DNA from 4 places in the Bacillus sp. DX3.1 genome. Region 1 is predicted to be linked to each of the others. Evidence: riboswitches for the same ligand, from Rfam matches in the RefSeq annotation. Region 1 holds a riboswitch; each other region holds the start of a gene.

The links. Region 1 has a riboswitch for S-adenosylmethionine ahead of QRE67_RS02495 (MetQ/NlpA family ABC transporter substrate-binding protein). Riboswitches for the same ligand answer to the same signal wherever they lie in the genome.
Region 2: it holds a riboswitch for S-adenosylmethionine, as region 1 does, so the genes downstream of both, mtnK (S-methyl-5-thioribose kinase) here and QRE67_RS02495 (MetQ/NlpA family ABC transporter substrate-binding protein) in region 1, are expected to answer to the same signal.
Region 3: it holds a riboswitch for S-adenosylmethionine, as region 1 does, so the genes downstream of both, QRE67_RS14255 (M20 family metallopeptidase) here and QRE67_RS02495 (MetQ/NlpA family ABC transporter substrate-binding protein) in region 1, are expected to answer to the same signal.
Region 4: it holds a riboswitch for S-adenosylmethionine, as region 1 does, so the genes downstream of both, QRE67_RS07010 (Na+/H+ antiporter NhaC family protein) here and QRE67_RS02495 (MetQ/NlpA family ABC transporter substrate-binding protein) in region 1, are expected to answer to the same signal.

Annotation. Positions count from the first base shown of each region.
Region 1 covers NZ_CP128153.1:505,930-513,477, forward strand. The annotation lists gene QRE67_RS02490 (ABC-F family ATP-binding cassette domain-containing protein) at 1-591, shown strand, start outside; SAM riboswitch class I at 800-918, shown strand; gene QRE67_RS02495 (MetQ/NlpA family ABC transporter substrate-binding protein) at 1,005-1,817, shown strand; gene QRE67_RS02500 (methionine ABC transporter ATP-binding protein) at 1,830-2,870, shown strand; gene QRE67_RS02505 (methionine ABC transporter permease) at 2,845-3,513, shown strand; gene QRE67_RS02510 (DnaJ family domain-containing protein) at 3,828-3,950, shown strand; gene QRE67_RS02515 (thioredoxin family protein) at 3,931-4,182, shown strand; gene QRE67_RS02520 (YxzE family protein) at 4,201-4,443, shown strand; gene QRE67_RS02525 (histidine kinase) at 4,669-4,815, shown strand; gene QRE67_RS02530 (TetR/AcrR family transcriptional regulator) at 4,898-5,479, shown strand; gene QRE67_RS02535 (MFS transporter) at 5,540-6,739, shown strand; partial or broken gene QRE67_RS02540 (helix-turn-helix transcriptional regulator) at 6,843-6,926, shown strand; gene QRE67_RS02545 (MFS transporter) at 6,987-7,548, opposite strand, start outside.
Region 2 covers NZ_CP128153.1:3,761,620-3,769,167, forward strand. The annotation lists gene QRE67_RS18700 (3-hydroxybutyrate dehydrogenase) at 1-242, shown strand, start outside; gene QRE67_RS18705 (YvrJ family protein) at 352-513, opposite strand; gene mtnA (S-methyl-5-thioribose-1-phosphate isomerase) at 590-1,645, opposite strand; gene mtnK (S-methyl-5-thioribose kinase) at 1,642-2,826, opposite strand; SAM riboswitch class I at 2,918-3,059, opposite strand; gene ltrA (group II intron reverse transcriptase/maturase) at 3,402-5,231, opposite strand; partial or broken gene QRE67_RS18725 (carbon-nitrogen family hydrolase) at 5,957-6,716, opposite strand; gene QRE67_RS18730 (pyridoxal phosphate-dependent aminotransferase) at 6,731-7,548, shown strand, end outside.
Region 3 covers NZ_CP128153.1:2,893,080-2,900,627, reverse strand. The annotation lists gene QRE67_RS14260 (AAA domain-containing protein) at 1-2,208, shown strand, start outside; SAM riboswitch class I at 2,334-2,438, shown strand; gene QRE67_RS14255 (M20 family metallopeptidase) at 2,530-3,732, shown strand; gene QRE67_RS14250 (hypothetical protein) at 4,328-4,561, opposite strand; partial or broken gene QRE67_RS14245 (IS4 family transposase) at 4,627-6,046, shown strand; gene QRE67_RS14240 (hypothetical protein) at 6,284-6,517, opposite strand; partial or broken gene QRE67_RS14235 (IS4 family transposase) at 6,583-7,548, shown strand, end outside.
Region 4 covers NZ_CP128153.1:1,399,769-1,407,316, forward strand. The annotation lists gene QRE67_RS06995 (murein hydrolase activator EnvC family protein) at 1-1,043, opposite strand, end outside; gene gltP (glutamate/aspartate:proton symporter GltP) at 1,467-2,738, shown strand; gene QRE67_RS07005 (ribonuclease FAU-1 family protein) at 2,803-3,330, shown strand; SAM riboswitch class I at 3,475-3,579, shown strand; gene QRE67_RS07010 (Na+/H+ antiporter NhaC family protein) at 3,675-4,991, shown strand; gene QRE67_RS07015 (DUF4240 domain-containing protein) at 5,067-5,984, opposite strand; gene QRE67_RS07020 (lmo0954 family membrane protein) at 6,413-6,772, shown strand; gene QRE67_RS07025 (PspA/IM30 family protein) at 6,811-7,473, shown strand.

The DNA of each region.
Region 1 (7,548 bases):
GATCCGGTGAGCCGTATATTACAAGCAAGCCAAATACAAATTGGTTATACAGAACCGTTATTTCCACCGTTTGATTTACAAATAAAGCGAGGCGAAAAGATTGCGATTGTTGGTCATAATGGAATTGGAAAAACAACGATGTTAAAAACGTTACTTGGGTATGTAAAGCCGTTAGGCGGAGCAGTATGTGCCGGAGAACGAGTAAAGCCTGCTTATTTTGCACAAGAAGAACTTGCTGTAGAATTAACGCCATTGGAACAAGTATGGTCGGATCGTCCTGATATGACACAAAAAGAAATCCGCCAATCTTTAGCAAGATGTGGCTTAAAAGAAGATCATATTCGCCAGCCGCTTTGTTTCTTAAGTGGTGGTGAACAGACAAAAGTACGTTTATGTGAGCTTATGCTAACAGAAAGTAATGTTTTGATTTTAGATGAGCCAACGAATCATCTAGACATACATGCAAAAGAGGCGTTACAAGAAGCGTTGAAGCAATATAAAGGAACCGTTTTACTTGTGTCACATGAACCTTCTTTTTATGAGTCATGGGTGACGCGTGTTTGGGATATGGAGAGTCGGAGTTTCATGTAGTTTGGTAAATTGAAGGGTGTTCGTAATAATAGCTAATGCCTTTTAGGTGGGGGATCAACTGCCCGTAAAACCTCCACTGATTAAAGTTTCACTTTATTTTAAAATAACATTTTTTGAAAAGAAAATATTTTTAGAAAAATATGATTGACAAAATTTTTTGTAAGATTTACTATTAGTACCATAGTTTTTTTAAAATTTTATAAAAATACTCTTATCCAGAGTGGCGGAGGGACTGGCCCGATGATGCCCGGCAACCCAGCTCATGAATTTTATTATGAGCTAGGGTGCTAATTCCTGCAAAACGATTTTCGTTTTGGAAGATAAGAGAGGAGCCTATTTTGTTTATTCGACACCTCTCTTATTAGAGAGGTGTTTTTTGTTTAGAAAAGAGAGAGATTGAGGGGGAATTGTATATGAAGAAGCTATTATTAAGTATTGTAAGTGGAGCCGTATTGCTATTAGGGGCATGTAGTGCCGATGCTGGGAAGGAAGCAAAAGCGCTAGATGAGAAGAAAATTACAGTCGGCGTAACGGGTGGACCGCATGAACAAATTTTTGAGAAGGTAAAAGAAGTAGCGGCGAAAGATGGTTTGCAATTGGAATTAAAGGTGTTCAACGATTATGTAATGCCGAATGTATCGTTAGATGAAAAAGACATTGATGTGAATAGTTTTCAAACGAAGACCTATTTCGATGCATTTAAAGAAGAACGTAAGATGGAGTTAACAGCGGTGTTTTCGACCGTAACATTTCCAATGGGCGTATATTCCAAACAAATTAAAGATGTAAAGGATTTAAAAGACGGAGATGCAATTGCGGTACCAAATGATCCAACAAATGAATTACGTGCATTGAAATTGTTTGAAAAAGCGGGCGTCTTAAAAGTTGATCCAAAAGCAACAGAGAAAGCAACTGCAAAAGATGTGATTGAAAATCCGAAGAACTTAAAAATTATTGAATTAGAAGCATCGCAGTTACCAACGCAGTTAAATGAGGTAAAAGCAGCTGCCATTAATACGAACTTTGCACTAGGAGCAAAACTGCATCCAGCAAAAGATTCTATTTTTCGAGAAGGAAAAGATTCACCATATGTGAACTGGGTTGTTGTTCGTACAGAAAATAAAGATGATGCAGCTGTGAAAAAATTAAAGAAAGCTTATCAATCTAAAGAAGTGAAAGAGTTTATTGAGAAAAAATTCGATGGTTCTGTATTGCCGTCTTGGTAGGAGCTGACTACGATGATTGAATTGAAAAATGTATCCAAAATATTTACAACAAAAAAAGGAGACGTGGAAGCTCTTAAACCAACTTCATTCAGAGTGAAAAAAGGAGAAGTATTTGGGATCATCGGGTATAGCGGTGCTGGGAAGAGTACATTAATCCGCTGTGTGAATGTATTAGAAAAACCGACGACAGGTCATGTAATTGTAAATGGAAATGATTTAACAGCTTTATCTACAAAAGAGTTAGCAAAGGCAAGACAAAAAATCGGGATGATTTTTCAAGGGTTTAACTTATTAAAGACAGTAAATGTGTATGAAAATATTGCTTTGCCTTTACGACTTACGGGAATTTCGAAAACGGAAATTGAAAATAGAGTAGAAAAATATTTACGCATGGTCGGTCTTTTTGACCGAAAAGATGCCTATCCAAATGAACTTTCTGGTGGACAGAAACAACGTGTTGCGATCGCACGTGCATTATCACATGAACCAGAAGTGTTGTTAAGTGATGAGGCGACAAGTGCGCTAGACCCTGAGACAACAGAGTCTATTTTAGATTTATTATTAGAGATCAATGAAAAAATAGGTATTACTATTTTACTGATTACACATGAAATGAATGTGATTCAGCGTATATGTGATCGCGTTGCGGTGATGGAGCATGGGGCTGTTGTAGAGAGTGGTACAGTAAAGGAAGTCTTTACAAATCCGCAACATGCAACGACGGAAAAATTTGTGAACAGTGCTTTTGCAGCCAAAATTCCAGCGGCATTACAATCGGAGCTAAAGGATACGGGTGAAATTGTGACACTCTCCTTCATCGGGAACTCTTCTGGTGAACCGGCACTTGCAGTAGCAACAAAACGATTCCAAGTGTATCCCAATATTTTATCTGGTAATATTACGCAGCTAAAACATGAAGCATATGGAAAGTTAATTGTTCATATGCAGGGGGAAAAAAGTGAAGTGCACCGAGCATTAGTGTTTTTACAGGAACAAGGAATCATCGTAGAAGGAGGCAGAGAAGAACATGGAAAGCAAATCCTTTTTGGCTGAATGGGGCAAAATTATTTGGGAGGCAACCATTCAAACATTCCAAATGACATCCATCTCACTGCTCATATCTATCATTATCGCCTTACCGCTTGGCGTAACACTTGTCTTAACAAGACCAGGTGGCCAGCACGAGAATAAACTTGTATATCCTATTTTAAATACGGTTATTAATATTATTCGATCTGTTCCATTTATTATTCTATTATTCTTTATTTTGCCGTTTACAAAGCTAATCATGGGAACATCGATTGGAGTAAAAGGTGTAATTGTACCACTTGTTGTATTTACTGCCCCTTATATCGCACGCTTAATGGAAACAGCATTATTAGAAGTTGATCGCGGTGTGATTGAAGCATATCAAGCAATGGGAATTTCCACAGTGAAAATTATTTGGCACGTAATGGTTAGAGAGGCCCGTCCATCTCTTGTGCTAGGCTTGACAATTGCGACAATCGGGCTAATTGGTGCAACGGCTATGGCTGGACTAGTAGGAGCTGGTGGACTTGGAGATTTAGCTTATCGTTTTGGGCATTTACGATATGAACCAGAAGTAATGTATGCAACAGTTTTTATTTTAATTATTCTTGTTCAAGGTTTGCAATCCTTTGGTAACGGGATTGCTAGGAAATTAAAGAAAGATTAATAGAAATGCGGTGTCTCTATCATAAGAGACACCGCATTTTTTAGTTCCCAGATATATATAAATACAAATTAAAAAACCGACATAAAACCCTTCTTTTTAGGTGGGAGAGAGCATCCAGCCATGTATAGAAGCGGTCAGATCCTTTTCCTGCACCACTAATTATAACTGTTTCCACAGCAGGAATTTCGTCATTCCGTCCAGCATTTGTAACCACATTTTGAGAAAAATTGTGGCACTGATTTCATTTCATAGCATGGTAGCATTTTAAATTTTCATGTAAAATAATAGTAAAAATAGGTAAGGGAGGGAATAACATGGATATTTTCTTGAGCTTTGCTGAGGAACGGATTCGTCAGGCAATAAATAATGGTGACTTTGATGATCTTCCTGGAAAAGGAAAACCCCCACTGATTAAAGTTGCACTTTATAAAAACTGAAAACTGTGGTGTTTGTGATGTCATGCTAGAGAAGGTAAGTCGTTTTCTAAAACAGTATCAGAATGTGGTAAATATTGTTCTTTCATTGCAGGACATGAAAGAAATTTCAGCGAAGTATTTAGTATTTACAGCACCAACGGTCTTATTATTTTATGAGGGCAAAGAGATATTACGTGAATCACGATTCATTTCGTTAGAGAAGATAGATCGAAAGCTACAACTATTTCAATAGTGGAAGGAGACGTTTTACATGGGAATTGCAATAGGTGCATTGTTCATTTTTATTGTAATCGGAATGATTGCAAAAGAAGTCAGATCTAGTAAGCGTAAGAAAAAATTATATAAATCAGATACTGGCGATAGCTCGGCTACGACTTCTACACCGTTTTTCTTTGCGGGATCTGATAGTTCAAATGACTGCGGTAGCTCTTTTGGTGGAGACAGCAGTTCTTCTGGCGGCGATGGAGGTAGCTGCGGCGGTGGCGGAGATTAATGTGTGATACGCCCTTTCAGGGTGTACTTCTTTTTTAAACAAACGTTTGATTAGTAGACTTCAACCCGCATGGAATAAGCTAAACAAACATTTGTTTAATTGATCCCGCATTAATGGGCAGTAAAACCTACACTGATTAAAGTTTCACTTGATATAGCAGCCGTAAAGGTATTTTTTTATTTAGACTATATTACAAAATAAAGAAAAAACAATGTTATAAAGGGAATAGAAATGAAAAAGACACCAAAAGTAAAAAACAAAGGGGAAATCGCGTTATTTTTAATAGCAGCAGGAGCGGTAGTTATCGTTAAATTCGCATTCAAAGTGGGCATCATTCATACGATCCGCATGTGGTTTGAAAATATATTTTAATAAGTAGGAATAAGGCCTCTTGTAATAGAGGTTCTTTATTTGTTAATATTAGACTGAATGGTCGGTTTAGTGAGGTGTGCAAATGAGAAAAAGTGCAGAAGAAATAAAAAAAGAAATTGCTTATCAAGCAGAAGTGTTATTTTCACAAAAAGGCTATGCTGCAACATCTATGGAAGATATTTGTGAAATTACAGAGCGTAGTAAGGGCAGTATTTATTATCACTTTAAAAGTAAGGAAGAATTGTTCCTATTCGTGGTAAAACAGCATACGTATGATTGGCTTGAAAAGTGGACAGAAAAAGAAAAGCAATATCGCACGAGTACCGAAAAATTATATGGTCTTGCTGAGTATCATGTAGAAGATACGCAACACCCTATATTTAGCGCGGTTGAAGAGTTTGTAACGAGTCAAGTTGTAAGCAAAGATATTATGGATGAAATGATAGCATTAACAAGAGAATCGTATCGTGTGTTCGAAACGTTAATTGAAGAAGGAATGGCGTCAGGAGAATTCCGTCAAGATGATGTACGGGATCTTATGTATATCGTAAATGGTTTATTATCTGGTCTTGGCGTTCTTTACTACGAAGTAGATTCTACAGAAATGAAACGAATTTATAAAAAAGCAATTGATGTATTGTTACAAGGAATGGCAGCTGAATAATCAGCAGCTTTTCTTCTGCATTAAAATAGACTGAACGGTCGGTTTAAAAAGTGGGGAGATATAATGAAAGATTTATTAAAAAATCGAGCATTTATGCTCGTTATGATTTCTGATATTTTACAGCAGTTTGCAATTTGGATTCGGAATATGGCACTTTTGTATTTTGTGATGGAGCAAACAAATAATGATCCTGTTTCTGTTTCATTATTATCTGTTATGGAATATGCGCCAATTTTTATCTTTTCCTTTATCGGCGGAGCACTAGCAGATCGTTGGAACCCGAAGCGAACGATGGTAGCTGGAGATATGTTAAGTATGTTATCTATCATTGGGATTGTCTTATTATTAAAAGTTAACTATTGGGAAGCTATATTTTTTATAACGTTTGTTTCAGCGGTCGTCGGCCAATTTTCACAACCTTCATCATCGCGTGTGTTTAAGCGTCATGTAGAAGAGAAACAAGTTGCAACCGCTATTGCAATGAGTCAAAGTTTACAGTCAATATTCCTTATTTTTGGGCCAGTTGTAGGGACAATTGTTTATACTCAGCTTGGACTTTTTGTTTCACTATATAGTTTAATTGGTTTATTTATGTTATCTGCTATCTGTCTTTCATTTTTGCCAAAGTGGATGGAAAAAGAAAAACCTGCACGCGTTTCATTATGGAATGATATAAAAGAAGGATGGAAATATGTTCTTCAAACAAAAAATCTATTGATGATTGCGATTGCTTTTTCTATTATTGGTTTAGCAGTTGGGTTAACACAACCACTAGAAGCGTTTCTTGTTATTGAGCGATTAGGGATGGAAAAGGAAGCTGTGCAATATTTAACAGCTGCTGATGGAATGGGTATGTTAATCGGAGGCGTGGTGGCAGCAGTATTTGCTTCGAAAGTAAATCCGAAAAAAATGTTTGTATTTGGTATGACAGTCTTGGCCATTTCGTTTCTTGTTGAGGGCCTATCTACATCGTTTTGGCTCACTAGTATGATGCGATTTGGAACAGGGATTTGTTTAGCATGCGTTAATATTGTTGTTGGAACGCTTATGATTCAAATGGTACCAGAAAATATGGTGGGGCGTGTAAATGGTACCATTTTACCGTTATTCATGGGTACCATGTTAATTGGAACCTCTTTAGCCGGAGGATTGAAGGAACTGACATCACTCATTGTTGTATTTTGTATAGCGATGCTTTTCATTTTACTTGCAATTGTACCGATATTACGAATGAACATGGAAGAAAAGCATGAGGCGTAGTAAAGGCACTTTAAAATCTAATTTTAACAATACTCCAACAGAAGTTCTCTTCCTCAAGCAGGTGCAGGGCATGAATGGGGGGGCTTACTGCCCTCTAATGCGGGATAAATACAATCCGAGTTGAGCGCTTGCGTTCCGTTTAGCTGAAGTGTTAGGCACAATCGTTGATAAGTTGTTTCTATCTAAATATATAGAAGATGAAAATATAAAAAATGTCCCATTCTATATGAATGGGACATTTTTTATATTATAACGTTTCTGATTTTGGCGCAGGTGGTGTAACGGAAGCTGTGTCTTCTGGTACGCGTGTTAATATAAATCCACCGATAATAAATAGAATGATAATGCTTAGTACACCAGCATTTGTTTTCCCTGTTAGTTGAGTTGTTACACCGACTAGAACAGGGCCCATAATAGCTGCAAATTTACCAAAGATATTGTAAAAACCGAAGAATTCATTAGCAGATTCTTTCGGTACAAGCTTCGCAAAATAAGAGCGGCTTAATGCTTGAATACCGCCTTGGGAAGTTGCGACAAGCATTGCTAAAATCCAAAAATCGAGTGTTGTTTTTAAGAAATAAGCGTATGCACAAATAATGATATAAATCATGATACCGATATATAACATTTTCTTTCCTTTGAATGTTTCAGATAGTTTCCCATACAATAAGGCAAATGGACAAGCAACGATCTGCGTTACAAATAAAATGATAAGTAAGTTTGTCGCGCTTATACCAAGGTCCGTTCCGTAAGCTGTGGACATTGTAATGATTGTATCGACACCATCAATATAGAAGAAGTAAGCAAGG
Region 2 (7,548 bases), 1.9 Mb from region 1:
ATGCCCTCTGCCCAGGCTATGTCGATACACCTCTTGTTCGCAACCAACTACAAGATTTAGCAACAACAAGAAATGTGCCGCTAGAACGTGTATTAGAAGAAGTCATCTATCCGCTCGTTCCACAAAAACGCTTGTTAGCAGCACAAGAGATTGCCGATTATGCTTTATTTTTAGCTAGTGAAAAAACAAAAGGTGTAACTGGACAAGCTGTTGTTATCGATGGTGGCTACATAGCGCAGTAGTTTTTTATCCCGCTATTTACAGGCAGTAAGACCCCCACTGATTAAAGTTTCACTTTAGCTTTTATATCACCAAACAGGCTTATGCTCTTACATGCATAAGCCTGTTCTGTTACCTCGTTTCATTCGGAGCCTCATATCTTGTCATTTGCTGTGGGAGCTTCTCAATTGCTACAATCACTCCATCTAACTTACTTTCAATTCGGTGCAGTAAATATAGCGTCACAACAATCGGAAACCCCACATTTCCAACCATAGATATCCATTCCTCCATGTGCTTCTCCTCCTTTCTTCTATATAAATAAGAGGAAGCAAAGAAAATTGGTAACAAAAAAACAAGCTAACATCTATCAGCTTGTTTTTCCAAATAATGAAGCAATTTCACCTTCATAATTTCCTTGTAAAATTCCTTTTTCGGTAATAATCCCTGTTATTAAATTATGCGGCGTCACATCGAATGCGGGATTATATACATCAATACCTATTGGTGCAATTTGCTTCCCATCAAGCTTTGTAACCTCAGATTCATCTCGTTCTTCAATAACAATTTCAGCACCCGTTTTCTTTGTAATATCAAATGTAGAAAGTGGAGCAGCTACGTAAAAAGGAATCTGAAAATATTTTGCTAGTATAGCTAAATTTGATGTTCCAATTTTGTTTGCTGTGTCACCGTTCGCCACAATTCGATCTGCCCCCACAATGATTGCAGCAACCTTTTTCGTCCGAATCGTATGTGCTGCCATATTATCTGTAATAAGTGTTACATCAATACCCGCTTGCTTTAGCTCCCATGTAGTAAGACGTGCACCTTGTAGGACAGGCCTTGTTTCACATGCGTATGCGTGCAAATTTATACCTCGTTCTTTTCCGATATAAAATGGGGCTAACGCTGTTCCATAGCGCGCCGTTGCAATACTTCCTGCATTACAAATCGTTAAAATACGGTCGCCATCTTTAAACTGTGTCAGCGCATTCTCTCCAATACTGCGGCACACTCTTTCATCTTCCTGCTGAATTTGAAGTGCTTCCTCTTCTAGTTTCTTTCTTGCTTCTTTAATTGTTGTTACATGCTGAATAGAAGCAGCAATCCGGTCGATTGACCAAAATAAATTAACCGCGGTTGGACGTGATGTCGCTAAATAGTTACAGTCTCTTTTAAATCGTTTTTGAAAGTCTTCGATATTTGTAACATCATATTTTTTAGCAGCAAGCGCTAAGCCAAATGCAGCTATAATTCCAATGGCTGGCGCTCCGCGTACTTCTAACATAACAATGCTTTTCCACACATCTTCAATCGTAGTTAATGTTTTATACTCTACAACATGTGGTAATTTCGTTTGATTTAATACAGCAATAGAATCCCCTTTCCAGCTTACAGAACGCGGAACGGCAACTGTTGTGCTCATATTCTTACTCCCTCTCCTGATACAATATATTGAAATAACGCTCGAAACACCTGGATATCTGCACCTGTCGTTTCATGTAACAATAATTCTCGGCCTAAATATAGCGCTTGTTTTTTTGCTTGAATTCTTCTTTTTCCGTCCACGATTCCATCTAAATCAGCTACATGTGCTAACCCAATTGTTCGGCGAATGATTTCACAACCAGCAAATCCAACTGCATCAGCAAAAATATTTTGCAGTACAATTGCTAACCACTGTTTCTCTTTCGTATATGATTCTACGCCTTCTAATACCCATAGTTTTGTAAAGGTTTCTACAAAATTACTCCACGTTTTTTCTATATGATAGAATAGTATATTTCTTTTCTCTTCTTCTCGTGACAGCGCATTTAGCAACAAATTCGCAATAAATTGTCCAAGATCAAATCCAAGCGGCCCAAATGTTGCAAACTCCGGATCAATCACCTTCGTTTCTGATGGAGAAGAAAAAATACTTCCTGTATGTAAATCTCCATGAATTAACGTTTCTTTTCTCGTTAAGAATTTATATTTACACTGCGCTGCCTGTAATTTTAGTTTTTTATCACACCAAAGTTCATCTAGGACTGGTTGCAGTGCTTCTTCGTAATCATTTGTAGCAGAATTTGCAAATGGATCTGTAAACACAAGATCTTCCGTTATTTTACATAGATCAGGATTCACAAACTGACCATCTAGTACTCTCTTTTCTTCTGATTGCAGCCCAAAATCTGAAGTGTAAAAAAGGACATATGCTAAAAAACGACCAATATGTTGTGATAAAAGCGGATAATCCTCACCCTCTATCAATCCTTTACGGGTAATTGTAAGATTCGATAAATCCTCCATTACCGTCACAGCTAGCGTTTCATCATGACCATATACTTTCGGTGCATATTCAGGCACATATTTCCCGAAAATCTGTAGCGCTTGATTTTCAATTGTCGCCCGTCCTAATGAAAGTGGCCAACTTTCTCCAACAACTTTTGCATATGGAAGAGCCTGTTTTACAATGATACCGTGCTCCCCATCATGAAGACGGAACACATAATTTAAATTTCCATCCCCAATTTCATGACAAGTCACCTTTGCACCTTTTTCAAAGTACCCATGCTCTTTTACATATTGGATTGCTGTTTCTTCTGTTAATGATTGATATCCCATCTTCTTCTCCCTCCTTTTTAAATCTCAGGGTTTTTCATCATAAGAAAAACCCCTTTTAACGACGAAAGAGGTTTGAAGTTTATCTTCTCCCCTCTTATCTGTCAGAAAGCTTTCCTTTCTGCTGGAATTAGCACCGTGCCTTAATGGCGCATACGCGCCCCATTTCACAATGGTATTACGGTCGGTTGCTGGGTTTCATCGGGCCAAATCCCTCCACCTGCTCTTGATAAGAGTTGCAATATTTGAATTTTCAAGTTTCTGATGAAGACTATAACAAGAATAAAAATCACTTGTCAACATTTTTTCCGTAAAAGCCCCCTGATCAAAATTTCACTTTATTTGTATAGATCTGGACGGCGATCAACAAAGACAGGAATTCCTTTTCGTACTTCATTGATTTTTTCTAAGTCCAGTGCACCATGCAAAATAGATTCTGTTTCATCTGCTTCCGCTACAATTTATTGTGATAGGTAAGGCTTTGAAGTTATCTACACCTTTTCCCCCACATCACACCGTACACGATAGTTTCCCATCATACGGCGTTCCATCGTTTCCAACTGACACTATAAGTTATTCTAGATTGTAATCGGTTCGTTTTCAGACTTAGTACGAAGTTTATTTAATTTGTTTAGTGATTTTTCGTTAAAATTAAGCGAGAGAAGCACGTGTTTTATCTTCACTATGTCGGTCATGTGAATTAATTTATGGACGAATGAGTCAACAATGACTAGATTACTGTAAGTATCCGTTCCTCCCTTGTTAAGGGGAACTACGTGGTGACAATGTACTCTGTCAATTCCAATAACATCACCAATTACGTAACATTTTCCATATTGAGCGACATATTTAGATATCCTATTGTCGTTATATTCGATGCTCCTATTTTTTGAATAGGTAGTCATAACTTGTTTAAGAACGTCCCGAGGTATGGCTTTAAGATTTTCATGGATTTTACTTCTTCCCTTAACCGTGTAGTTACAAATACTTTGAGAGAAATTCCATGGGTTTTTATGGTGCATACCAGTGATAGGGAGTAACGGTATGTTACAAACCGAATATATTTTGGTATTAGGCAGAATGCCTTTGGCTCGCTTTTGAAAATTCTTAGGAGTTTCACTGAAACAAATTTTCTTACTATTCTCCCTAAGTCTGTTTTTGATGGATTTGAGAAGAGTGTAGCAAATCTCTGTCAAATCAATGTATATTTTGGTAGCATATTTGTAATAATTTTGTATGCCAATAAGGGTAGTGTTGTATCTTATCACAGCTTCCGCTGTTGGGTTTCTCTGTATCTCTTTAATTTTGTCCCTGAGGATTCGTTTAGTCTTTTGTATGGCTTTATCTGTCATACTAGTTTTGGCAACATACCCATGTCTTGATTGTTTTTGTTGGACTAGTTTGACCTTGAATCCTAAGAAGATAGACGAATTCTTTTTGAGATTTACAACCTTAGATTTCTCTGTGTTTACATCGAGTCCAAGGCGCTTCTTGAGAAAATCAACAGTGGCATAATAGAATTTCTTTGCATCTGTATATGATTTACACATTATTTTAAAATCGTCTGCGTAACGCACAATATGTCCACCTTTAAGATTTCTATTCTTGCGTGCCCACACAAGCCATCCTGGTGACAATTTTGCATTCTTGGGAGTAAAGTTCTCCCATTGGTTACAAATCCACCAATCCAGTTCATTAAGTACGATATTGGAGAGTAATGGTGAAATAATACCACCTTGCGGTGTACCTTTAGTAGGAATTCCCTCCCCATGGATTTCAGATTTGAGAATTTTTGATATCACACATAGAAGTGATTTATCTCTGATTCCCAGTGTCCACATCTGCTTTAAGAGTTTTCCATGATTGACATTATCAAAGAATCCTTTGATATCAATATCTACACAGTAATGGTTGCGATATATATTCATAAGACTAACCATACGACTTAAGGCATGATGTGTACTTCTGCTTGGTCTAAATCCATAACTATGGTTATAGAATTTTGCTTCACAGATAGGTTCCAAGACTTGTAATATACTTTGTTGGACTAACCTATCCCAAATGGTAGGGATACCTAGGGGACGTGTTTTGTTACTTCCCTCTTTAGGAATATTTACTCTCCTAACAGCGTTAGGACGATATCGTTGTAGTCTGCTTCTGACCTGCTTAATAATTTGTGAGTCATTCAGATGCCAAATGTCTTTGATTGTTAATCCGTCTACGCCAGCTGTTTTACTACCCTTATTAGTTTTGATGTTTCTATATGCTAATCTAATATTTTCTTCTGAACCAATAATGTCCATTAACTTATAGAAATTGTTACCATTGAGACTTTGCGAATATAGTTCGTCATATTGAGATTGCATGTCGTAATATTCGTTATGTCTAAGTTTGGTTTTCTTCAACATGGGCTGTAGCCTCCTTTCTTGCAAGAAGCACTACATCTCTTAGTCTTACCCGAATCCATGCTAACCGTTGGTAACTGTTCAGTCTTCAATCGACTAGTGGCTATCCCTCCACGTTCGTTAGACGCTTCATCGGTACTGTGCCACCACTTTCACTACCATAAATCTAGGTTATATATCGGACTAATATCATCCGTACTTTCCCTAGAAACGTTTCATCGGAAGCAAGCCCTCCGCGTTGGTAGCTTACCACGTTCCGTCATTCTTATCTGTGCATATACACTTTTAGGTTTCTCCTATAAGCCTGTTATCTTGATATTGCCTGTAACAATATATGGACGTTCATAAAGGAGACTTTTACTAATCCACAATAACGACACTAATTGTGTCAGCATACCTTTCGATATGCTCCCATTATAGACCCGTACAATCGGAGATTCGTCTGCACATTCAAAGCTCGTATTGCATTATTGTACATTCTAACCATAAGTGTTTTATAGACTCCCGGCCTATAGGCTACACCATCCACCTCTGGACAGCTTTCGTATCTTTTCGATTTACGGTAGCTCTCAGCCGACTTCTTCGAACTTCATACGATTTGGTTCTTGCTAACTTCGTCGCATGTCGAAGGTTTAGAGAAAGCCCTTCAAGGCGTTACCCTATCATTTGACTTTTCAGAATGACAGTTCACTGTTGAACTGTTGTTCGACAGTGCCTAAGCTTTTCACTTAGGAACGTGTCGTACCTCCCCATGGATCAATAATAAGAGAGTGACCAGCAAACACATTATTCGGATCTTGCCCAGCTCTATTACACGCAACAACATAACATTGATTTTCAACTGCTCTCGCTTGAAGAAGTAAACGCCAATGTGCTAAACGCACAAGCGGCCATTCTGCTACAACGAATAATACATTTGTTCCTCTTGCGGTATGAACACGCATCCATTCTGGAAAACGAATATCATAACAAATTACACCTGCACACTGCACACCATCAAGTGTAAACTCTCCCGTTCCATCACCAGCTATTAAATAGTTGGGCTCATCCATCAATTGAAACAAATGCACTTTACTATACTCATGTTGCAGTTGCCCCTCACGATTGACTGTATACATTGTATTGGTAATACCTTGATCAGTCTGTTTCGCAATGGAGCCACCAACAATATTTACACCATATTGCTTCGCCCATTCTGAAAGAAGTTGTTTTGTTTGCACTCCGGCTTGATCAGCAATTTCGGTAAGTCTTTGTAAATCATATCCCGTTGTCCAAAGTTCCGGTAATACAATCACATCTGGATTTTCTTTCATCGCTTCTTCTATTTTCTTCTTTGCATTTTTAATATTTTTTTCCACAGAACCAAAAGCAATGTCCATTTGAACACAAGCTACTTTCATTTTGTCCGCCCCATTCTCTTTTATTTTTTTCTTTACAAAAAGTTGGAAAGGTTATATCATTTGTCACTAGAATTGTAACAACTTTCAAAAGAGGTGGAAAGTATGAAACATTTTCAACCTTCCGAGATTGTAACATCATTACCAACACAATTTTTTGCTTCACTCGTTGCTAAAGTAAATAAAGTGGTGCAAGCAGGACACGATGTTATTAATCTAGGACAAGGAAATCCAGATCAACCAACACCGCAACATATCGTAACAGCTTTGCAACATGCGGCAGAAAAAGCAATTCATCATAAATATCCACCATTTCGTGGACATGAAAGCTTAAAAGAGGCTGTCGCTACGTTCTATAAACGCGAATATGGTGTGGAAGTAAACCCAAAAACAGAAGTAGCTATTTTATTTGGTGGTAAAGCAGGACTCGTCGAATTACCACTTTGTTTCACAAATCCTGGAGATACGATTCTCGTGCCTGATCCCGGATACCCTGACTATTTATCAGGCGTCGCTTTAGCGAAAGCACAATTTGAAACCATGCCATTATTAGCAGAAAATGATTTTTTACCAGACTATACAAAAATCGACCACAACACTGCTGATAGAGCAAAATTAATGTTTTTAAATTATCCAAACAACCCGACTGGTGTTACTGCATCAAAAGAATTTTTTGAAGAAACGATTTCTTTTGCAAATGAGCATGATATTTTAGTTGTACATGACTTTGCTTACGGAGCAATTGGTTTTGACGGTAAAAAACCAACGAGTTTCCTACAAGCAAAAGGTGCGAAGGATGTTGGGATCGAGATTTATACATTATCAAAAACATTTAATATGGCTGGCTGGCGTATCGCTTTTGCCATCGGTAACGAAAGTGTAATTGAAACTATTAATTTACTACAAGACCATATGTATGTCAG
Region 3 (7,548 bases), 2.4 Mb from region 1:
ATTACACATTGGAAAACGATAGGTGGCAGTAAGCTATCCATTATAAATGGTCGTTTTTTATATACAGATTATGAGAGTACGGTTTATGTATTTCAGCTTATTTCTGAAGTGAGCTTACCAGACGGTACACCAATTCGTATTGAATTTGATGGTGAGGAAGCAACAGGAGAAGTGCTATCTGTACATGGATTAGAAATCGAATTGAAATTAAATGATTATATACAAGGCGAAATAAGAGAAGCTATTTTATATAGTGAGCCATGGCAGTTATTAGAACAATTGCAAGAGCGTTTGAAAGAAGTAAGAAAAGATAAACAAAAGCGTCAGCGGGTAAAACGTCTTTTGGATGGAAACAGTACGCCAAAGCATATTGAAAAAATGAAGAATCCAAAAAACGAACTTGCGTATCGCTCTTTTTATAATGCGACGACATATGTTTGGGGACCGCCTGGAACAGGGAAGTCCTATAATTTATCACGCATCATTTCTGCGCATTATCAAAAAGGAAAATCAGTGCTTGTGTTAGCACATAGTAATGCAGCGGTAGATGTATTAATGAGTGAAGTGACAAAGCAAATTGAAAAAAAAGAAAAATGGACACCTGGAGAGATTGTCCGTTATGGTTTTAGTCAACATGAGCACATTCGTAACCATGAAACGTTGCTAGCTTCTAGATTAGTTGAAACAACAAATGAATCATGGGGAGAAGAGAGACTGTATTTAGAAGAATTACGTCAAGAACTTCGCCAAAAGATTCTTTCTTATAAAGCGACGGCTTCTGAAAAGAAACGTATGCAGGAAATAGAAGGAGACCTTCGTAAGCAAAAGGCGAAAATCAAGGAAGTAGAAAGAGAATACATTGAGAATGCGAAAGTAATTGGAGCAACGTTATCAAAATGTGCGATTGATTCGCTTATTTATGAAAGAAATTTTGATTTAATCATTGTAGATGAAGTGAGTATGGCCTATGTGCCACAAATTGCGTTAGCAGCTTCACTCGGAAAACGAATCGTTGTATGTGGTGATTTTTTACAATTGCCACCGATTGCTTTAGCAAATCATGAACTTGTTACAAAGTGGTTAAAAGAAGATATGTTTTATCATGCGGGTATTGTTGATTCAGTGAATCATCGTCAGAAGCATCCAAACTTATTTATGCTGCAAGAACAGCGCCGCATGCATCCGGAAATATCAAGTTTTACAAATTCATTTATATACAATAATAGAGTATTTGATCATCCATCTGTTTCCGTTCGAAAAGAGCTTGCAGAGTTGCAGCCTTTTGCGAATGAAGCAACAGCTCTGTTTGATACAAGCTTAATGGGTGCCTATTCTTTAAAAGATGCTTCATCAGGTTCACGTTTTAATATTCTTTCCGGACTCATGGCGATGCAGCTTGTTTTAATAGGTTTGCTGGACGGGATGCCATCTATTGGTGTTGTAACTCCATATCGTGCCCAAGCACGTTTTTTATCAACTTGTATAAGAGAACTGCTGCAAAAAACAAAGTTACAACATGCGCCTGTTTTAGCGGCAACTGTTCATAAGTTCCAAGGATCTGAACGTGATATGATGCTGTTTGATACGGTGGATAGTTATCCAAGCGAGCGCCCTGGTGTATTATTCTTTGATCATAAAAACCATCGCCTTGTAAATGTTGCGGTAACAAGGGCAAGGGGGAAATTTATTCAGCTTTCTGACTGCCAATACATGAGGAAAAACCTTTCTCGAAAGCAAGCATTGTCACAATTAACAGCACATTTACAAAGACAAGGGAATGTATATGATCGAACAACATCACGTCCGTTGTTAGAAAGAAAGTTGACGAAACGCTTGCGCTGGTTTGTACAAATGACGATAGAAGAACCGAAGGCATTATTAAAAGATATTCTTTCGGCAAAACAGAAAATTATTGTATCGCTTCCGAGTACAAGACAAATAGATAAAAGAATTTGGCAGGCGCTAGCACGTACAACAGCACAAGTAACAATTTATAGTGAAGGAACAATCCCTTTAAAAAATGCACAAGTATGTCGGAAGAATAAAGCCATGCCTTTTGTTTTGATCGATGATGAAGTATTGTGGGCAGGTGCCCCGTTAACATCAAACGTAATGTTTGAGGGAACTCCTGAATTTCCTTATATCACTGCAAGATTACAAGCGCCTGAAACAATCGGTGTTTTAAAGGGATTTTTAGATGTGCGATAAAGTGAAACTTTAATACTGCCCGCGAAGAGCGGGATAAAGAGATAGGATACAAATTCCTTGACTTTTAGTTGGAATAAAACTAGAATGAAAATAATTTAATAAAATTTTATGAAAATATATACAATTTCTTATCACGAGAGGTGGAGGGACTGGCCCTATGAAACCTCGGCAGCGGATTCAATATGAATACTGTGCCAATTCCAGCAAGTGCAAGACTTGAGAGATAAGAGAGATGGCGATTTTTTGATATGTACTCAAAAGCCTCTTTCTATCCTTTAGAAAGAGGCTTTTTTATGTGTAAATTGAAGGGGGAATAGAAAAATGGGAACAACGCAAGTAGTGTCACACCGTAATGCAATTGTAGAAAGTATCGAAAGAAACAAAGAAACGTATTTGAAAACAAGTCATGATATTCATGAGAATCCAGAACTCGGCAATCAAGAGTTTTTTGCATCAAGAACGTTAAGTTTGCTATTAGGAAGTGCAGGATTTCAATTGCAGCACAATATCGCTGGACATGAAACGGGATTTATTGCTCGGAAAAGCTCTGGCAAACAAGGACCGGCAATTGCCTTTTTAGCAGAATATGATGCACTGCCTGGATTAGGTCATGCTTGTGGTCATAATTTAATTGGCACAATTAGCGTTGCTGCTGCGATTGCCTTATCAAAAACGATTGAAGAAATTGGAGGAGAAATCGTTGTTTTTGGAACACCGGCAGAAGAAGGTGGCCCGAACGGGAGTGCAAAAGCAAGTTATGTAAAGGCTGGTTTATTTCATAATATTGATGCAGCACTGATGATTCATCCGAACGGAAAAACAGCTACGACAAGTCCATCACTAGCAGTAGACCCACTAGACTTTTATTTTTACGGAAAAACAGCACATGCCGCTGCTGCTCCGGAAGAAGGAATTAATGCGTTAGATGCAATCATTCAGTTATATAACGGAATTAATGCACTTCGTCAGCAACTACCAGCTGATGTGAAAATTCATGGTGTCATTACTGAGGGTGGAAAAGCACCAAATATCATTCCAGATTACGCAGCGGCACGCTTCTTTATTCGGGCAGCGACGCGCGGTAGATGTGCCGAGGTTACAGAAAAAGTACGTAACATTGCAAAAGGAGCAGCATTAGCTACAGGTACAACGGTAAAAATCAATCAATTTCAAAATGAAATTGATGAATTATTAGTAACAAAAACGTTTAATGAAATTGTTGCAGAAGAATTAGAGCAATTTGGTGAAGATGTAAATCGTAAGGAACGAATCGGAATCGGTTCAACGGATGCTGGAAACGTGAGCCAAGTTGTTCCGACTATTCATCCGTATATCAAAATTGGACCTGATGATTTAATCGCACATACAGACGAGTTTCGAGAAGCGGCTCGTTCAGAACTTGGAGATCAAGCTTTGTTTACGGCGGCAAAAGCATTAGCTTGTACAGCATATCGTTTGATTACAGAGGAAGGGACATTGAATAAAATTAAAGAAGAGTTTCGGGAAGCGCAGCGAAATCAATAAAGTGAAATTTTGATCAGTGGGGGTTATCCCTATCGCTATCAAGCTAAGCGTTCCAAAAGATAATATACAACAAAGTTATGTTCGGCCAATATAGCGACAGCAAAAACGTACACGGTATGAAGATGATTGTTCCTGCAAAAGGGAAGAACAGTGCTTATCAAATTGTAATAATTGATGATGTTTTAAACAAGGCAGAATTGGAGGAAATTATGCTTTTAATGATTTGAAACTACCAAGAGTCATCGCAGTAACACAAATGGCTAATACCCCTTCTCGTAACCTTTTAGAAAGGTTACAAATGAAATTGACTCAAACATATCAAAGATTTGGTACTCGACAAGGCGTTTACTCTATTGAGGCAAAACAAAATAGTTAATTTATGAATTATGTAAAAGCTGTTTTCCTCTATAGAAAACAGCTTTTTAGTTTACAACTATTTTTTTATAGTCTAAGACATTATCATTAATTAACAAGTGGCTCCAAAAAGAAGGAGTCGTTGCCGTACCCCATCGCCATCAAGTTAAGAAAAACGAGATACCCCCAAATCGAAAAAATGAGGGTATCTTGTTTTATATATCCAGCTCAATTTCTTTGTTCATACAACAAAACTTGTACCTCTTCCCACTGTTACATGAACAACTCTCATAAATATTTGCTGGCCTTGAGCAATCTTTGATTGCTTTTTTAAATCCGTCACATCTTCGTTGAATTCTAGTCCAACTATGTAGTAAAAATTGTATGCCTCACAAATCGCAGCCACTTTCTCTGCTCTTGCTTTAGACGAAACCTTTACGATGATAGGACGTTCTTTAGAACCTAGTGGATACATGTCTGCTTCCCTCTTTCCTTTTTCTTTCTATTGTATAAAATTTAAGAAAAAGCGGAGGGATATTTATGAAAAAACTATCTAGTTCTCAAGTGTTTCGACTGCTTTCAGAGGAATTACAACGCGTCTTTTCACCACAAGCATTAACAGAGCTTGCCAAACAAACTCAGTTTGTTCAACGTAACAGTAAATTCAGGGCACAAGATTTATCTGCCTTATGTATTGGGATGGGACAAGACATTGCGAGTTATTCTCTGGCTAGACTATGTGGAAATTTGGAATCAGAAACCGGCGTCCTGATGAGTCCAGAAGGACTAAATCTAAGGTTGAATGCACAAGCAGTGGAATTTTTACGCTCTTTATTCTCACAGTTATTACAAAAACAATTGTTATCCATGACATCTCTCTATTCCTCTTTTTCAGCATATTTTCGTCGTATTCGGATTTTAGATGCCACCACGTTTCAAGTCTCGGATCAACTTGCGACGGCTTATCCTGGTTCAGGAGGAAGTGGAAAGGCTTCTGGCGTAAAAATACAGTTAGAATACGATTTGCTGAGTGGGCAATTTTTACATGTTGAAGTGGGGCCAGGTAAACAAAATGATGTGAATTATGGGAAAGAGATTCAACATACTGTTGATTTACAAGATTTATGCATACGAGATTTAGGGTATTTTAGTTTAATTGATTTAGATGCAATCCAACAAAAAGGGGCGTACTATTTATCTCGATTAAAAATGAACACCAAAATATTTCAAAAAAATGAGCATGTTCTTACCTTTAAAAACGGATCCATTAAGAAAAATATCAATACACAATGATTGACTTAGAAGCCATCATGAATCAGTTACAGCCGGGTGAATGTTATGAAATTCCTGTTGTTTATATCGGTCGGAGTTATGGACTTCCAGCACGAGCCGTGATTTACAGACTAACCCCTGAGCAAGAAGCACAACGTAGAAAAGATCGTGCATACAAAGAGAAAAAGAAGAATATGACTTTTAGCGATCGAACCAAAAAACTGCAAGGAATCAATGTGTACGTTACCAATATTCCATCGGAATATGTCTCAAAAGAAGCCATTCATGAATTCTACTCCCTTCGTTGGCAAATCGAAATCATTTTTAAAACATGGAAATCTATTTTTCATATTCATCACAATACAAATGTAAAAAGGAACGGTTAGAGTGTCATATCTATGGAAAGTTAATTGCGCTCTTATTATCCTCTACTGTGATGTTTCAAATGAGGCAATTATTACTGGTCAAGAAACAAAAAGAGTTAAGTGAATGGAAAGCCATGTATATGATTCACGATTACTTTCGAACATTATATCGCCATATACAACTTCAATCGATCCAGTTAACAAAAAGTTTTCTTCGCTTGTTCCATTTACTTGATAAAAATGGACGGAAATCGCATCGATATCGAAAGAAAACGGTGTTTGATATTTTAGGTATTGCATACGAACAACATCTATCCAAGTAAGAAATGATATATTTTAAAAAATCTAGCCCGTAAGGGTTATTTATCATGCAGTTTTTTTCGATTTTTTATTTTTTCAGGGAGTAACAAGCAATTTTATAAATATACCTGTATTTATTTTCGTTAACTTGATGGCGATGTTGCCGTACCCCATCGCCATCAAGTTAAGAAAAACGAGATACCCCCAAATCGAAAAAAATGAGGGTATCTTGTTTTATATATCCAGCTCAATTTCTTTGTTCATACAACAAAACTTGTACCTCTTCCCACTGTTACATGAACAACTCTCATAAATATTTGCTGGCCTTGAGCAATCTTTGATTGCTTTTTTAAATCCGTCACATCTTCGTTGAATTCTAGTCCAACTATGTAGTAAAAATTGTATGCCTCACAAATCGCAGCCACTTTCTCTGCTCTTGCTTTAGACGAAACCTTTACGATGATAGGACGTTCTTTAGAACCTAGTGGATACATGTCTGCTTCCCTCTTTCCTTTTTCTTTCTATTGTATAAAATTTAAGAAAAAGCGGAGGGATATTTATGAAAAAACTATCTAGTTCTCAAGTGTTTCGACTGCTTTCAGAGGAATTACAACGCGTCTTTTCACCACAAGCATTAACAGAGCTTGCCAAACAAACTCAGTTTGTTCAACGTAACAGTAAATTCAGGGCACAAGATTTATCTGCCTTATGTATTGGGATGGGACAAGACATTGCGAGTTATTCTCTGGCTAGACTATGTGGAAATTTGGAATCAGAAACCGGCGTCCTGATGAGTCCAGAAGGACTAAATCTAAGGTTGAATGCACAAGCAGTGGAATTTTTACGCTCTTTATTCTCACAGTTATTACAAAAACAATTGTTATCCATGACATCTCTCTATTCCTCTTTTTCAGCATATTTTCGTCGTATTCGGATTTTAGATGCCACCACGTTTCAAGTCTCGGATCAACTTGCGACGGCTTATCCTGGTTCAGGAGGAAGTGGAAAGGCTTCTGGCGTAAAAATACAGTTAGAATACGATTTGCTGAGTGGGCAATTTTTACATGTTGAAGTGGGGCCAGGTAAACAAAATGATGTGAATTATGGGAAAGAGATTCAACATACTGTTGATTTACAAGATTTATGCATACGAGATTTAGGGTATTTTAGTTTAATTGATTTAGATGCAATCCAACAAAAAGAGGCGTACTATTTATCTCGATTAAAAATGAACACCAAAATATTTCAAAAAAATGAGCATGTTCTTACCTTTAAAAACGGATCCATTAAGAAAAAATATCAATACACAATGATTGACTTAGAAGCCATCATGAATCAGTTACAGCCGGGTGAATGTTATGAAATTCCTGTTGTTTATATCGGTCGGAGTTATGGACTTCCAGCACGAGCCGTGATTTACAGACTAACCCCTGAGCAAGAAGCACAACGTAGAAAAGATCGTGCATACAAAGAGAAAAAGAAGAATATGACTTTTAGCGATCGAACCAAAAAACTGCAAGGAATC
Region 4 (7,548 bases), 890 kb from region 1:
ACATTACCGTAACTGGATGACATATCAGAGCGGATTACGACACCATCAGCGGCTGCGATAATTGGTACTGTACCAGAAGCTGCGATATCTAAGCCTGCATGATGACCACGGGAAGGGTCGTTAAATCCTGAAGAAAATCCTCCTGCAGCTGGTTTAATAAACCCACTCTTGTTTCCGTCCTGCGGTGTTGTAGCTGGAGTAGAAGCTGCTGAAGCGGGTTGTGCAGCTTGTTTTTGAGATTCTGCTTTTTTGATTTCTTCCGCTTTACGAGCTTCTTCCGCACGTTTTTCTTCTTCAATTGCTTTTTGAACGGCTTGACGTTGATTTTCTAAAATTTCTTTTGATTCTTCTAAACTTTCAATTTCAGAATCTACTTTTAATACTTTGGCGTGCAAATCGTTAATTAGTGTTTGTTGTTGTTGTTGATTTGCTTGTAGTTCTTGTTGTTGTTGTTGTAATTTTTGTTCGGATTCTTTCAGTTGTTGTTCTTTCTTTTCAATAGCTTCTTTTTCTGTTTTTACAGTCTCTTGATCGTCTGTTTGTTTTTTTACGATGTCTGTATCGTTATTTAAAATTAAACTGACAGAATACATATTTTCAATGAGGTCTGCGAAGTTATTTGAGTTTATCAATACTTCTGTCACGATATTTGTACGCGGCTTTTCTTGCATGGATTGCAAGCGTTGTTTGATTACATCTTGACGTGTGTCGATTTGTGTTTGTAATTGCTCGATATGTTTCTTTTTCTCGGTAATCATTTTTTGTGTTGTACTAATTTCTTTTTTTGTAGTGTTCAAATCAGCTTCATTTTTATTGATAGAATTTGTTAATTCGTCGATTTTTTTTTGTAATTCTTGTATTTCTTTTTCAATCTGTTCTTTCTCTGCTGATTTAGTATGTAATTCTTGTTGGTTACCCTCTAATTCGGTTTGAATGTTCGATAATTTATCTTGACTTGTTTCTGCGTATGCTGGTGAAAGCAATGGAGAAACAAGAAGAGTTCCTGCTGCCAATACACTAAAAGCTACAAATTTCTTTTTCATAGGTGTCTAGCTCCTTTCCCTATGATGTATATATCATAAGAAGAAGAACGATGTCTATTGTTGTAATAATAATGTAAAGAAAACTTTATAAATATACTGTGAATTGTTGGAATTACGGTTATTTCCGCATATTATGTTGATTACTGTGTTAGAATTGAATGGATGAAAAAAAGTTGATATATAACACATGGAATCGTTCTCATGTTAGGTTTTCTGACATGAGGTTTATCTTTGTCAAGAAAATTATTTGTATTCAGACAAACTTATTTTGTTGTCAGATTTCATTTTTTGATTTATCATTTTTAACAGGGGAGAAAATGTAGGGAATTGTCGAATAATATACAATACTCTTATTTTCTTTATTTCATAATATCTTTAAAAAATATAGAGATATAAACATCTGAGAAGGGGGTTGCTGCAAGTATGAAAAGAATTGGACTTGCGTGGCAAATTTTAATAGGGCTTGCACTTGGTATTGCAGTGGGAGCAATCTTTTATGGAAATGACACAGTTGCAGGGTATTTACAACCAATTGGTGACATCTTCATTCGTTTAATTAAAATGATTGTTGTACCTATTGTGGTAGCTAGTATCGTTGTTGGTGTAGCTGGCGTAGGTGATGTAAAGAAACTTGGTCGATTAGGTGGAAAAACGATCCTTTATTTTGAAATTATTACAACTATCGCCATCGCTCTTGGTTTATTGATAGCGAATATTTTCCAACCAGGAAAAGGCGTGAATATGGATGAATTAACAAAGACTGATATTTCTAAATATACAGCGACAACAGAGCAAGTGCAGAGTCATTCATTTGCAGATACATTTGTGAATATTGTCCCAACGAATATTATGAAGTCGTTAGCAGACGGTGATATGCTTGCGATTATTTTCTTCTCCGTATTATTTGGTTTAGGAGTTGCAGCGATTGGGGAAAGAGGAAAACCAGTTCTTCAATTTTTCCAAGGTGTAGCTGATTCGATGTTTTATGTTACAAACCAAGTGATGAAATTTGCACCGTTTGGTGTATTTGCGTTAATTGGTGTAACGGTTTCTAAGTTTGGTATAGCATCATTAATTCCACTTGGAAAGTTAGTTATTGTGGTGTATGGATCAATGATTTTCTTCGTTGTTGTTGTATTAGGGCTGACAGCGAAACTATTTGGAATTAATATTTTCCAATTCTTTAAGATTTTAAAAGACGAGCTTATTTTAGCATATTCTACAGCAAGCTCAGAGACGGTTTTGCCGAAGATTATGGAAAAGATGGAGAAATTCGGTTGTCCAAAAGCCGTAGCATCTTTCGTTATTCCAACAGGTTATTCATTTAACTTAGACGGATCAACATTATATCAAGCAATTGCGGCTATTTTCTTAGCGCAAATGTATGGTATTGATTTGTCCATTACAGAGCAACTTACATTAATGCTTGTGTTAATGGTAACATCTAAAGGAATTGCGGGTGTACCGGGTGTATCGTTCGTTGTATTATTAGCAACGCTTGGTACAGTAGGTATTCCAGCAGAAGGTTTAGCATTTATCGCTGGTATTGACCGTATTCTCGATATGGCACGTACAGCAGTTAACGTAGTTGGTAACTCATTAGCAGCTGTTGTTATGTCTAAGTGGGAAGGTCAATATGATGAAGAAAAAGGACAAGCTTATTTTAAAGAAATTTCAGAGAAACAAGCAGCTTAATGAATGATAGAGCCCTCACGGAAGACGTGGGGGCTTTTCTGTATAGAAAAGGGGTTGTAGTGTGATGAAAAGGAAATATGGAGATGGATCTTCATGGGAACGGTTAATAGATAAAACATATTCGGTGAAACAGGTACAAGAGGGGATGCTAGGTATACTACATATGAATGAAGTGAAGGCTCCTAGTTATAAACAATATAATGATCGGAAGCTTTGTATTGTAGATGCAGGTTATACTTGGATGCAGTATTTTATAAACGGGAAAAATTTTGCGATTACAGCGATGTTGAATGAAAAAAAAGAGCTTGTGCAGTATTATATTGATGTTGCAAAAGAGTATCAAATAGATGAAAGGGGAATGCCTTATTTCGATGATTTATATTTAGATGTTGTGTTGTTACCGAATGGTGATATATATTTGCTTGATGAAGATGAGTTAGAGGAAGCATATAGGGATAAAGATGTTTCTAAAGAAGAATATGATGTAGCTTGGACTACGGCAAAATGGCTTATAGAGACGATGAAAAAAGAAACGCTTTCCTGGTTTGCAGTTTTAGAAACAGAAATTCAAAAAACGAAATGTAACGTTTGATCCTATGAAATGTTTGGTGTATTCGTAATTTTGTATAAATATCAAAAAAATACCAACTATTTTTATAGAAATAATAATTGACTTTTGATTTGTAAACGAGTAAAGTTAGGAAAGAATTCCTTACAAAAAATAAAATATGAAACCTTCTTATAAAGAGAGGCGGAGGGACTGGCCCTACGATGCCTCGGCAGCGGACTCATCATAGAGTGCTGTGCCAAATCCAGCAAGTGTATGCTTGAAAGATGAGGAGAGTGTTTCTTATAGATGTATAAGACCTCTTCTCTTCGGAAGAGGTCTTTTGTTGTTAGAGAGAAAAGGTTTAGAAATAGGGAGAGGATGTTATTTTGAAACAAACGAGAGGAAATGGGTGGGCATTATTACCGCTTGGAATATTTTTAGCGCTATTCATTGGTTCTGGAATTATTACTGGCGATTTTTATAAATTGCCAATACTTGTAGCAATTTTAATTGCTGTGGCGGCAGCGTTAGCTATGAATCGAAAAGAAAGTTTTACAACAAAAGTTGAACGTTTTGCCAAAGGGGCTGGCAATCCGGATATTATGATTATGGTATTAATTTTTGTACTTGCTGGAGCATTTTCTGAAACTGCAAAAGGAATGGGCGGCGTGGAATCGACGGTAAATCTAGCCCTTGCTGTTTTACCGCAAGGATTTATTGTTGCTGGAATCTTTATTATTGGCTCATTTATTTCACTAGCGATGGGAACGTCAATGGGAACAATTGCTGCATTAGCACCCATTGCAGTGGGGGTTAGTGAGCAAACAGACATTTCATTGGCACTTGTGATGGCCACAGTTGTTGGTGGAGCGATGTTCGGTGATAATCTATCTTTTATTTCAGATACGACGATTGCTGCTGTTCGTTCGCAAGGAACGGAGATGAAAGATAAATTTAAAACAAACTTTTTAATTGTATTACCAGCTGCGGTTATTACCGTTGTGCTGTTGGTTGTGTTAACAATTGGAAATGATACAGAAATAAAGGCTCATGCATTCGATTGGGTGAAAATTTTACCGTATGCAGGTGTACTTGTTACAGCGTTACTTGGCTGGAATGTACTTATTGTATTAACAGGCGGAACAGTTTTATCGGGTATTATTGGTCTTATTGATGGTAGCTACACACTGGCAAGCTTCTTTAAAAGTGTAACAACGGGAATTAATGGCATGATGGAGTTAGTGCTATTAGCAATTTTGATCGGTGGAATGGTTGAAATCATTCAATATAATGGTGGTATTCAATATTTAATGAATACATTAACACGTAATATTCGTTCGAAAAAAGGTGCAGAGTTTGGAATTGCTGGTTTAGTGAGTTTGACAAATATGTGTACAGCAAATAACACTATTTCTATTATTTTCACTGGTCCGCTTGCAAAAAATATTGCTGATCAGTACGAAATTGATCCAAGAAAATCAGCGAGTGTATTAGATCTTTTCTCATGTTGTGTACAGGGGCTAATTCCATATGGTGCTCAAATGTTAACTGCGGCAGGATTTGCAGCATTGTCACCGATTGAATTGTTACCATATGCGTTTTATCCAATCTTGGTTGGGATTTGCGGTATAGTTTCAATTTTGATTGGTTTCCCACGGTTTTCAAAGGTGGCGGAAAAAAAGCAATATCATAAAACAGCATAAAGAAAGAGGGTGTCTTGTATAAGGCATCCTCTTTCTTTATGAATCGCTCTTTGATTTACAATGTAGTGTATAAACTTACTCCCAACCTGCTTTATTTGAAAAGGATTCATAATCACATCCTGTTTCATATTTAAATTCTTTATTCATCCTTCGCATATATGCTTCTTCTGCTAGATATAGTAGAGGTTCAAACTCTTCGTCTTTTGGCATATAAACCGGTTCTGTTAGAGCCTTTTCGAATAAATCTTTTCCTCTTGCGATTGCAAGACATCGTGTATATAAGAACACATCGGCTGAAACATAATCATCTTTTGTTTTGCTAAAGGAGGCTGCGCCAATATGTTTGGCATGCTCTCTTGTATCTAAGAGATACAATTTATAGGATAAAGATTCATGAAATTGTTTTATATCTTTTACTTTCATAAGGGATAATGCCTCGATGGCAGGTTCTAATACATCATATTCATCTTTGGTTTGTAATTTCCAATCTAAGAGGGAAATGATTTTCCAAAATGTATAATCCTCCATCATTTCTTTGGGAGACTGTGGTAGCTCTTGCCATTCACGTAGCATGTTTTCTTCTTCTTCGCGTATTTCTTTTTCAAAGTTTGCTCTATCGTGTTTCCAGCGCCATTCATACCAAACTTCTATTCCGTTATGTTCGCCCCATTGGCCGCTATATGAAGAACATGTTAATTTCTTCTCTATATTTGAGAGAGGAATGTTCCCAAGATAAATAGCGTCTGATGGAACATCTCCATCTACCCAATACAATGCAAGTTCACTTTCATAGAAAAAGCGATTTTCTTTCAAAATATTGTATAAACGTTTATCTTCTAGGCTTGGGATGCCTACATCTAAATAGGGAGTTGTCGCAAGCAAGGTAGAATTACTTATTCTATTTATCACTCGAACAGCTCCGTACCAATTATTAGGTAAAATTACTGTATAGATATCACCAATTTCTACAGGACGAATTTGCTTCTTTTTCAATATATGCTGCCCCCTTTAATTATTTTATATATGTACTCTTTTATTATCTATGCCTAATTATAGGATGCAACAAGAATTTCATAAGGCTTAATAAAATCATTACATACCTATTCACTAAATTTTTAGCTCTCCAGTTTGTTTTATCCCGCCATTTGCGGACAGTACGCCCTCTTCCTCAAAATTTAGCAAAAGCAAAGAAGTTAGGTGAGGAGTCAACTGCTCGTAAAAGCCCGATTGGTGAGGGCTAATAATCAGTTGGGGATAAAGAAAACTCCACTGATTAAATTTTTACTTTATATGCCATTTTAATGTAGGGCTGACCCAGAATAGGTCTTAAGTCTGAGTCGAAAACGGTTCTTAAGCTCGTTATGAAAAAACGAAAAAATAGTTAAGATAAGAGTATCAAATCGAAGGGAGGCAAGCACAAGATGAAACAGTTTTTAGCGTTTATCGCAGCCGGTATTTTGGCTTTAATTGCTCTTGGTAGTCTTGCTGGTATTGTAGGATTCGCAATTGGAGCAGGGATTGTGTACTGGAGCTATAAATCATTTGTGCGAGCACAATCATTTTTTGGAAAGTTAGCTTGGGGTATTGTCGGTTTAGTCGGCCTGTCAATCGCCTTATCTCATTCCCCAGCATTAATCGGTATTGCAGCATTAGTAGTTCTATATTATGGATACCGTGAGTGGAAAAAAGGAAAAGATACAGTAGTAAATTCTACTTCAGAAGGTTCTAAACCATATAGCAACTTTGAAGACGAGTGGAACAAATTAATGAAAAATAACTAATATCAACTAATAATATAGTAGAAGAGAGGAAGATTATAATGAAACAATCTTTATTCGGACGTGTACGCGATGCAATACTTGCAGATTTTCACAATGTGTTAGATGAAAAAGAAAGAAAAAATCCAATTGCGATGTTAAATCAATACTTACGTGATAGTGAGCGTGAAGTAACGAAAATTGAAAAGCTAATTGAGCGTCATAAAACATTAAAATCTAATTTTGCTCGTGAGCTTGAGCAGGCGCGTTATTTTGTAAATAAAAGATCAAAGCAAGCTGTAATCGCACAAGAAGCAGGAGAAATGCAATTGCATGAACGTGCGTTAGAAGAAGTAGCATATTATGAAGGGCAAGTTGCTCGCCTAGAAGAAATGTATGCTGGTGTTGTAGAGCAAATTGATGAATTAGAGCGTCGCCTGTCTCAAATGAAAAATAAATTAAAAGAAATGAATGCGAAACGTATGGAGTTAATGGCTCGCGAAAATATGGCGCATGCGAACCGCCGTATGAATTCAGCACTTCATAAAATGGATGAAAATAACCCGTTTTTACGATTTGAAGAAATCGAAGATCATATTCATGATTTAGAGTTACGTATGAATGAAGATCATGAACGTGATACATTTGATATGAAAATTGCAAAACTTGAGCGTGAAATGAAGGAAAAAGATGAAGTAACTTTAACAAAAGAAACGATAAAATAATTGTAGTACATTATAAAACGAGCTTATGATATAGTGATAGAAGAAAAGGTGTTGGAAAGCAATACCTTTTTCTTC